One region of the Pelotomaculum schinkii genome, then DNA from elsewhere that is predicted to be linked to it. Evidence: riboswitches for the same ligand, from Rfam matches in the RefSeq annotation. Region 1 holds a riboswitch; each other region holds the start of a gene.
What was found. A riboswitch is a leader RNA that binds a small molecule or an ion and turns the genes downstream of it on or off. The one in region 1 is predicted to bind molybdenum cofactor.
Positions count from the first base shown of each region.

Region 1 (3,114 bases):
GGTAATTATACATAGCGGAACTAAGCCAAGGCTGGTGGGGCGGCGGTATCGCGCGTAATTGGGCGTTAATATTTTTATACTCCATAGAATCAACAACCCTCCTGTCCATCAATTACCCCTGGCAAGGGCTTTCTTTGGTGTTTCCTGTCCATCAGCCAACTGCCTGCATCTTAGTTTTTGTTGCGGTTGTCCCGGATAATTCGCTTTGCCGGTTTCCAGAGTTCCGGTGATGTATCTATTTGAACTGGCGCCAAGATTAAATTTCCCTTCTTGATGTTTCTGGAAAGCACAGGAACAGAAAATAGCGCTTTTTCAACCAATCCCGGTATTTCTTCAGCAGCCCAGGCGGCTGCCAGTACTCTGACAGCCAATCTGTCCCTGCCGTTTTCCGGCAGTAAAGATGCCTCAAAGTCCACAACACCGTTTACTGCAAAAAGGACCTCGTCCAGTATGGACAAACTAAGCAGCTCGCCCCCCGTTAAGGTGATTCTGCCCTGAACCCGGTCCCGCACGCAAGACATACGCTTCAGCACCGTACCGCAGGGGCAGGGTTCGGGCATAAACCGGGCAATATCTCCGGTACGGTAACGGATCAGGGGCATACCCCGGCGGGTTAGCGTTGTGAAAACCACTTCCCCTTCTTCCCCTTCCGGTAAAACTTCGCCGGTCAAGGGATTGATTATTTCAAAAAGCAAATCCGCCTCCCGCAGGTGATAGCCTGCCCGCGCTTCACACTCGACGCCGCCCCCCAGGCCCATTTCAGTCATGCCATAATGGTTGAAAACACGGCAGCCCCATGTTTCCTCCAAAAACCTTACAATCGCGCCGGGAACGTGGTCCGTACTCAGCAGCAGGCTTTTCAACCTGATCTGGTGTTTTCTTTTGTCAGACTGCCGGCAGCGGGCGAGTGCCAATACTTGAGTCGGAATCCCGACTAGGGAGTCAACCTGTTCCACGGCCATAATCTCCAAGACAGCCTCCGGGTCCCGGACCACCCCGTAGGGAACGGGTTTCACCTGCATGCGGCGCAAACCATCAGCCAGCAGGTCACCCACACTGCCGGGCGAGTATCCGGGCAGCAGGATTAACACCTTGTCGCCCGGCTGAACCAGGGTGGACATACCATGCTGAAAAAAGTCCCTGGTCAGTTCCTGATCCGCGGCTGTAAAATATATTCTCTTGGGCAGGCCGGTGGTGCCGGAAGTGTCCAGGGTTACCACCCGGTTAATCTGATCCTGTGAAACACAAAGCAGTTGCAGCGGGTTTTGTCTGATATCCGCAGGAGTAGTAAAAGGTAATCCGCCAAGATCCTTTAAGGACTGGAATTTATCTATGCCGCACCGCGCCAAACGGCGCCGGTAAAAGGGGCTCTTGTCGCGAGCGAGGGTCAGAGTCTCCCTTAGTTGCTGAATTTGATAAGTCTCTATGATGGAGCGGGTTAACTTGCCCAAACTGCCATTGTGCCCTTCTATCTTCGCGAGTATCCAGCTTTCCAGAGGTGTTTTTTTGTACAATTTGCCGACCGCCTCTACAAGGTCATATTGTGATGCATGCCATGGCATCTTTTTTATAGACGTCCAGTTCAAAGGACATCTATAATAAAAATGCAGTTACCCCTGTAGGAAACTGCATTACTAAAAAGGATATATCTATATTATTATATAGAATATATACTTATAAGTATTTCCTTTCCAACAGGAGGCGCAAATGTTTCCAGCTACACCCTAACGGTTAACAACCATGGCAATCGCTGTAGGTTGGTTAACTCGGAAATAAATATTCATTATTTAAATAAATGAAAAATCCTTTTGCTATTTATATTTTACACACTAGCAAAGTATATGCCAATAAACGGACTCACTCCCACAATCCCAAAACATATCTACTTTTTGATGAATTTTTATAGACCCGTCCCTGACTGGTTAACAGTACAGGATATTTTTTGTGTCTAATTTTTGTACATATTTTTGAGGTTTTTAATTATTGAACAGCAACACAATAAATCCCAATTTTTTTAAAGCAGTTCAAAGCAATACTTCTTCAATCAACAAAAATGCATTTTTTATCTGGAATCGGCAGCATCAATCAAATGTATGAAAAGGGCTTACTTCCCTCATCCGGGAGGTAAGCCCTTCTCGTGGCAATCTAGCCAATTTTATGTTTACTAAAAAGCATTTTCAGTTTCTTACTACTATTAATTTTATTATATAATGTTGTCCTGCTAATTCCTAAACGCTCAGCAGTCTTACTTAGATTGCCGTTTTCCTCACTTAATAGCAGCTCAATAACTATTTCCTCACTCATTTTCATTAAATTATTGGATCCATTTTTTGTGTTTTCGATTACCCTTATTTTATTCTTCAGAGTCTTGTAATTATAGGCTTTAACTATTTTCTCAGGAAGATCACAGAGAGATATTTTTGTCCTGCCACTTAATAAAACTATAGCTCTTTCAATTACATTCCTTAATTCCCGTATATTGCCACGCCAGGAATAGCAGGTAAGCGCCTCAAAAAACTCGTTATCAATTTCTTTCACATGCAAATTGTATTCTTTACTAAATATATCAATGAAATGTTTTGCCAATATGGGGATGTCGTCATCTCTTTCGCGCAAAGACGGTAATTTTAGTGTAATTATGCCGATTCGGTAATACAAATCCTCTCGAAAATTACCCTCATCAGCTTCCTGCAACAAATCTTTTTTTGTTCCCGAGATAAGCCTAATATCTATAGGTATCTCTTTAATCCCACCAATTCTACATATTTTATTAGTGGAAAGAACACGCAATAATTTAATCTGAATATTTAGAGGCATACTTTCAATTTCATCAAGAAACAGGGTTCCGCCGCAGGCTACCTCCAACTTGCCTGGCTTGCCATTTTTAGAAGCTCCGGTAAAAGCGCCGGACTCATAACCAAATAATTCACTTTCCACCAAATCATGCGGTAAAGCGCCACAATTAATTGCAACAAAAGGGTTAATTTTTCTTGGACTCTCATTATGAATAGCCTGAGCAAACAACTCTTTGCCAGTACCACTTTCCCCAAATATTAAAACTGGTGAAGAAGATTTTGCAACTATTTTAGCCTGGTTTTTTACATCTATTAGATT
Region 1 is NZ_QFGA01000001.1:2,256,183-2,259,296, forward strand. Features, by position in the region: gene Psch_RS10485 (helix-turn-helix transcriptional regulator) at 1-85, opposite strand, end outside; gene Psch_RS10490 (DVU_1553 family AMP-dependent CoA ligase) at 171-1,514, opposite strand; molybdenum cofactor riboswitch at 1,669-1,784, opposite strand; gene Psch_RS10495 (sigma-54 interaction domain-containing protein) at 2,146-3,114, opposite strand, start outside.

Region 2 (3,114 bases), on a different contig from region 1:
CACCAGAGGGTATACCACGTAATGCTCGTTGCCGGGGAAGAATATCTGTCCCAGCAGCATGGCTCCGATGGCTGTAATGGCGTAGGTTTCAAAAAGGTCGGCAGCCATACCGGCGCAGTCACCTACGTTGTCACCCACGTTGTCGGCTATAACAGCCGGGTTGCGCGGGTCGTCTTCCGGAATACCGGCTTCCACTTTGCCGACCAGGTCCGCCCCGACATCGGCGCTTTTGGTATAAATACCGCCGCCCAGACGGGCGAAAACGCTGATTAGACTGCCTCCGAAGCCCAGCCCGATCAGGTAGGTCGGGTCTCTAAAAAGAATATACATGCCTGCCACGCCCAATAGCCCCAGACTGACACACATGAGGCCGGTTACAGAGCCGCCTTTAAAGGCCAAAGCCAGTGCGGCAGGCAGACCTTTCTTAGCTGCTTCACAAACCCTGAGGTTACTCTTTACCGAGACGGTCATGCCTACGTATCCGCAGAGAGCCGAGAAGACAGCTCCGATGATGAAGCCCAAAGTAGTAATCCAGCCCAAACCGAAAAAGAGTAAGACGGCGATGATAATGCCGACCACCGCGATGGTTTTGTACTGACGGGTCAGGTAAGCCATGGCGCCTTCCTGGATAGCCTCCGAAATCTCGATCATGCGTTTATTGCCTTGCGGTTGTTTTAAAATCCAGGATGCAAGATATAATGCGAAAAGAATACCGAGCAATGACGCATACACTGCATAAATAGAAAACCCACTAAACAAAATCCAAACACCACCTTACGAAACCTTAATTTTAAATATAATGAGCGGCAAGCTGACTTTAAAATATGCTGCTACCACCTCCTGCGCAAAATGATGGCCCTTATTTGCCGCCATTACCTCCCAGACAGATTTTTTCATCTGAAGAGGGGGCCTTCAAAAAATAAACCGGGTACTGTAATGGAAATAAGAAAAAACTATTAATTGAAATTATACCCCTTTTTTTACCAAACAATCCATTTTATTATCTATAATAGTCTGGTAGAGGTCTTGAAAAATAAAAAAACCAGGCAATACAAATTTTTGTAATGTCTTGAACTTATACTATTATAGCTTTTTAAACTAAATTTGCCAAACCCTATTTTTATTAGATATTTATTGACTTTATAAATTCCAGTAAATAAAATGATAAAAGAAGCGAAGGAGTCGCTTTATGTTGAAAAATGATTACGCTTTTGTAGATACTAGAGAGCCTTTTATTTTTCAATAGACTTGATCTGTATATGAGTTCTCCGAGCCTGCTTACCTGGGACTTGGTAGTTATGGTTAATGGGCCGGAAGGGTGTGTATGGGAAACCTGCGCACCTCCCACTGCGGAAAGGAGAACACTACCTGATTACCACACACGGTAGATGATGCTTTTCGCATAACCTGCCGTTTTTTATTGGTCGGGTGTAATAGCCTAACAACTATTTACGAAAAAGACCATGAAAAGGTGGTAACTGATATGGAGATTATCTGGCAAGGGATAATTAAGGCCAGCGAAATGCTCTTGCAGGGAAACCGTGAAATCATGCAGATTACCGTGCTGACTATTAAGGTTTCAGGTCTTGCTACCCTGATCAGCGTTATAATCGGGCTCCCTGTAGGTGTATTTTTAGCTTTATCCGTTTTCCCGGGGCGGAGGCTCTTGGTCAGCCTGGTTAATTTCGGGATGGGCCTGCCGCCGGTTGTGGTGGGACTATGGGTGAGTATTTTCCTCTGGCGGAACGGGCCGCTGGGATTCCTCCACCTGATGTATACGCCAACGGCTATAGTACTGGCCCAGGCCATTATTGCCTCACCTATTGTAATAGGCTTTACCATCGCCGCCATCCAGCAGTTAAATCCCAAAATAAGGCTGCAGATAATAGCCCTGGGGGCCACCTGGTGGCAGACCCTTCTGTTCCTGGTGCGCGAAGCCAGGATGGGGCTTCTGGCGGCAGTGATGGCCGGTTTTGGAGGAGTTATCTCTGAAGTGGGGGCCTCCATGATGGTCGGAGGCAACATCAAGGGAGAAACTGCGGTCTTGACTACTGCGACAGTATTGGAAGTCTCCAAGGGCAACCTGGATGTGGCCATAGCTATCAGCGTGATCCTCCTGATACTTGCCTACGGTGTCACTTTATTTCTCACCATCCAACAACAGAAGAGGCCTGTATGAGCAGTAATACTATTATAGAAGTAAAAAATTTAAACCTGACCAAAGGGAGAAAAAAAATTCTTGACATTGAATACTTCTCTCTTGAGGAAGGAGAAGCGGTAGCCCTGATTGGCCCAAACGGGGCCGGCAAGAGTACCTTTATGCAGGTGCTGATGCTTTTGCAACGACCTACCGGAGGAGAGTTGTTCTTTAAAGGGGACAGGGTGGATTGGAAAAAACCTATCGCTTACCGCCGCCGCATGGCCATGGTATTCCAGGAGCCACTGCTTTTGGATACCACTGTTTATCATAACGTGGCCTCCGGATTGAAGCTCAGGGGTTTTAAAGTGGATACCATCCCGGCCAGGGTAAATGAATGGCTGGGGCGCCTGGGAATTTCCCACCTTGCCGGACGCCAGGCGCGCTACCTTTCCGGCGGCGAGTCCCAGCGGGTGAGCCTGGCCAGAGCGCTGGTCTTAGAGCCGGAGGTCCTTTTCCTGGACGAGCCTTTTGTGGCGCTGGATGTTCCGACCAGGGCCGCTCTGACCGCCGAACTCGCCCGCATCTTACGGGATACTCGCATAACGAGCGTGTTTGTGACCCATGATTATAGTGAGGTGCCCCTACTGGCCGAGACCGTGACGGTCCTGGAGCAGGGGAGGATTATCCAACAAGCTTCTCCCAGAGAGATTATGACCAGACCGACCAGCCGTACCGTAGCCTCTCTGGTAGGGGTTGAAAACATGATCCCAGGTAAGGTGGTAGGGACTCAGGATGGGGTAGTGTTTGTGCAGGCCGGACCTCATCGCATTAAGTCTATAGCGGCTGTCCCGGTCGGAACTAATGTTCTAATCCTGTTACGGCCGGAAGACATCAGAATTTTTAAAGGTGTATCCCGTCATGGGGATAATAGTTTTGGCGGCAAAGTTTCCGAGCTTTTGCCACACAACTACCTG
Region 2 is NZ_QFGA01000002.1:6,738-9,851, reverse strand. Features, by position in the region: gene Psch_RS11050 (sodium-translocating pyrophosphatase) at 1-759, opposite strand, end outside; molybdenum cofactor riboswitch at 1,256-1,376, shown strand; gene Psch_RS11045 (ABC transporter permease) at 1,484-2,179, shown strand; gene Psch_RS11040 (ABC transporter ATP-binding protein) at 2,176-3,114, shown strand, end outside.
Region 2: it holds a riboswitch for molybdenum cofactor, as region 1 does, so the genes downstream of both, Psch_RS11045 (ABC transporter permease) here and Psch_RS10490 (DVU_1553 family AMP-dependent CoA ligase) in region 1, are expected to answer to the same signal.

Region 3 (3,114 bases), 480 kb from region 1:
CACGTTGTGGGTGCCGCAGATGTGCTCCGTAATCCCCAGCGTATAGAACAGCATCGCCCTATCCGTTGTAGCGTAAAGGCGCGCCACCGCGTACAGGTCTTCCACCGTTATGCCGGTAAGGCTGGAAACATACTCGGGCGGGTAGTTTTTGACGGTTTCCTTAAGCACTTCAAAGTTCTCGGTCCGATTGGCGATGAATTCCTTATCGTGCAGGTCCTCGTTAATAATGATATGCATGAGTCCGTTTAAAAAGGGAATGTCTGTACCCGGCTTAATGCGCAGCCAGTAGTCGGCTTCCTCCGCCAGGTCGATACGCCGCGGGTCAACCACGATCAGCTTCGCGCCTTTGCGCGCCGCCTGCCTCATTTTATACCCTATAATCGGGTGCGCTTCGGTAGTATTGGTCCCTATCAGCATCAATAACTGGGCATGGTTGGTAATATCATGAATAGAATTGGTCATGGCGCCACTGCCAAACGTTGTGGCCAAACCGGCCACGGTGGGGGCGTGTCAGGTACGGGCACAGTGGTCGACGTTGTTTGTGCCCATCACCGTCCTCGTAAATTTTTGCACCAGGTAGTTTTCCTCATTGGTACACCTGGCGGAACTTAAGGCCGCAAAAGAGTCCGGACCGTATTTCTCTTTGATGCCGGCAAGGCGGGTAGAAATCAGGTCCAGCGCCTCATCCCAGGAGGCGGGGACAAATTCGCCGTCTTTTTTCACCAGCGGCGTGGTGAGACGCTTTTCGTTTTTCACGAAATCCCAGCCAAACCTCCCCTTGACGCAGAGAGCCTTGCCGTTTACCACACTGCTGGGGTTGGAGCTTACGCCTATCACTTCACCGTCCTTTACGCAAAGGTCAAAGTTACAGCCGGTGCCGCAGAACGGACAGGTCGTTTTGACTCTTTGGAACTCCCAGCGGCGGCCTTTGCCGTGCATTTGTTTTTCGGTCAGCGCCCCGGTCGGACAGACGGAAACACACTGGCCGCAGAAAACACAGTCCGACTCCACCAGTTCATCTTCAAAAGCAGTGGTCGTTTTGGCATTGAAGCCCCTGTAGGCAAAATCCAGGGTGTTTTGACCGGTGACCTCGTCACAGGCCCGGACACACTTGCCGCACAAAATACACTTGTTCATATCACGAACGATAAAGGGATTGGTCGTTTCAAGCAGGTAAGCGTGCTTTTCTCCCTTGAAGGTGCTTTCCTTGACCCCATATTCATAGCAATAATCCGCCAGCTTGCATTCGCCGGCTTTTTCGCAGGTAAGGCAATCCAGCGGGTGGTTGGCAATCAGCAAATCGAGGATGGTCCGCCTTGCCTCCATCACATCAGGTGAATGCGTTTCCACCACCATGCCAGGGGCCACGGCTGCCGCACACGAGGCCACCAGACTGCGCGCTCCTTTCACTTCCACGACACACAACCGGCACGCCCCAACCGAACTCAAGCCATCCTCAAAACAAAGATGCGGGATGTCTATCCCCATTTGTTGGGCGGCTTTGAGGATCGTGGTACCTGCCGGAACTTCAACTTCATTTCCATTGATACTTAGCTTGACAAGCTCCAATATTACCCCTCCTCTCAGATTCCAACCTGCACAATTACAATTGCAACATCTACATATCTGCACCACTTACAACCAGGCGACCGTGTTGTTTTCGCTGAACATCAGTTAAAATTTAGCATTAAATTATAGCACCACCCTCTCCCCAACATAATAAAAAGCTTTGTCCCCATCTGAAAAGGGCAAAGCTTTAGAGTGAAAATAAAGCTATGTTCTCCTTTTCGCAACGGAAGGCGCGCCAATTTCTCAGAGCGCCCTAACGGCCAATAACCATGGCTTTACAGCTGTAGGTTAGGTGGCTAGGAGAGCAATTTTAAAAGAAGCAGTCATGCGCGGCAATGTGCGGCCGCTATAAACAAGAAAAAAGCCCTGTCCCATTTGTAAAAAGGACAAAGCTTTACGGCAAATAAAGCCATTTTCTCCTTTCCACAATGGGAGGCGCATCAGTTTCCCAATGCACCCTAACGGCCTGACAACCATACCTGCGGCTAAGGCTTACAGACTCGGAGATTAACTATGCAAATTTTCTACAGTTAATATTAGAATTCCTGCAAGATTCAATAAATTTATTTAAGTTAGTGGTTATTTTTTATTTTATATAACCAACTCATGGTCTTCCTGCGCTGAATAAATTTACAAACACGGTAAACAATACTTAAAAAGTAGAAATGGAGTGATGAAAGAGTGCAGATGAACATGTATCAGCCATCCAACCAGTTTCAACAAAGTCAGTTTCAGCAAAACCAGTTTCAGCAAGCGCAAGTAATGCCGGAACCCCCAAAAGTCATCTCAACCAAAGACAGCCTGTACCTGCAGGACGCCATGACCTGGGAATTGACCTCCATGAAGAAGTGCTTCCATTTTTCCAGAGAGGCCGTGGACCCCGAAATCAAGGCTGCTTTAGATCGAGTGGGGCAGCTCCATATGCACCACTATCTGAGGCTTTTGAACCATGTTAATCCGGCTAATACGGCAAATCGCTAAGAAAGGGTGAAGTGAATCCATGAACCAGCAAAATAAAATACAAAATCCCCAGGCCAATATGGCCCAGCCTAAAGGGCCGCAAATGAACGACCGCGACATGCTCAACGATACTCTGTCAAGCTTAAAATACCTGACTGACAACTTCAACGTTTTCAGCCGGGAAGCCAGCCACCATGCGCTGCACCAGGACGTTGTGAATATGCTTATTGAAACCCACGCCCATACCAGAGACATGTACAATCTTATGTTTCGCAAGGGCTGGTACTCGCTTGAAATAGAGCAGCCGCAAAAGTTGCAGCAGACTCACCAGCAGTTCGCAGGTTACCAGAACCAGTTCCCTTACGGCGGCATGGTGATGCAGTAAGGTCGGCTAAGACACCTGGCAGCCGCCAGGTGTCTTAGTATTTGGATTAAAACAGACCTTAATTAATTGATAAGTAATTGATAAGTTGGTTCCCTGCCAGATCATGCGCCGGCACAAGCACTCTCAGGAATAAGCTGGAAACTGAATTTATATTATGGTATTTGCAGGAAAATCCTTTGCCGTAAACGAAATTTATAGAT
Region 3 is NZ_QFGA01000001.1:1,780,003-1,783,116, forward strand. Features, by position in the region: gene fdhF (formate dehydrogenase subunit alpha) at 1-1,569, opposite strand, end outside; molybdenum cofactor riboswitch at 1,765-1,884, opposite strand; molybdenum cofactor riboswitch at 1,970-2,087, opposite strand; gene Psch_RS08250 (hypothetical protein) at 2,257-2,550, shown strand; gene Psch_RS08255 (spore coat protein) at 2,570-2,914, shown strand.
Region 3: it holds a riboswitch for molybdenum cofactor, as region 1 does, so the genes downstream of both, fdhF (formate dehydrogenase subunit alpha) here and Psch_RS10490 (DVU_1553 family AMP-dependent CoA ligase) in region 1, are expected to answer to the same signal.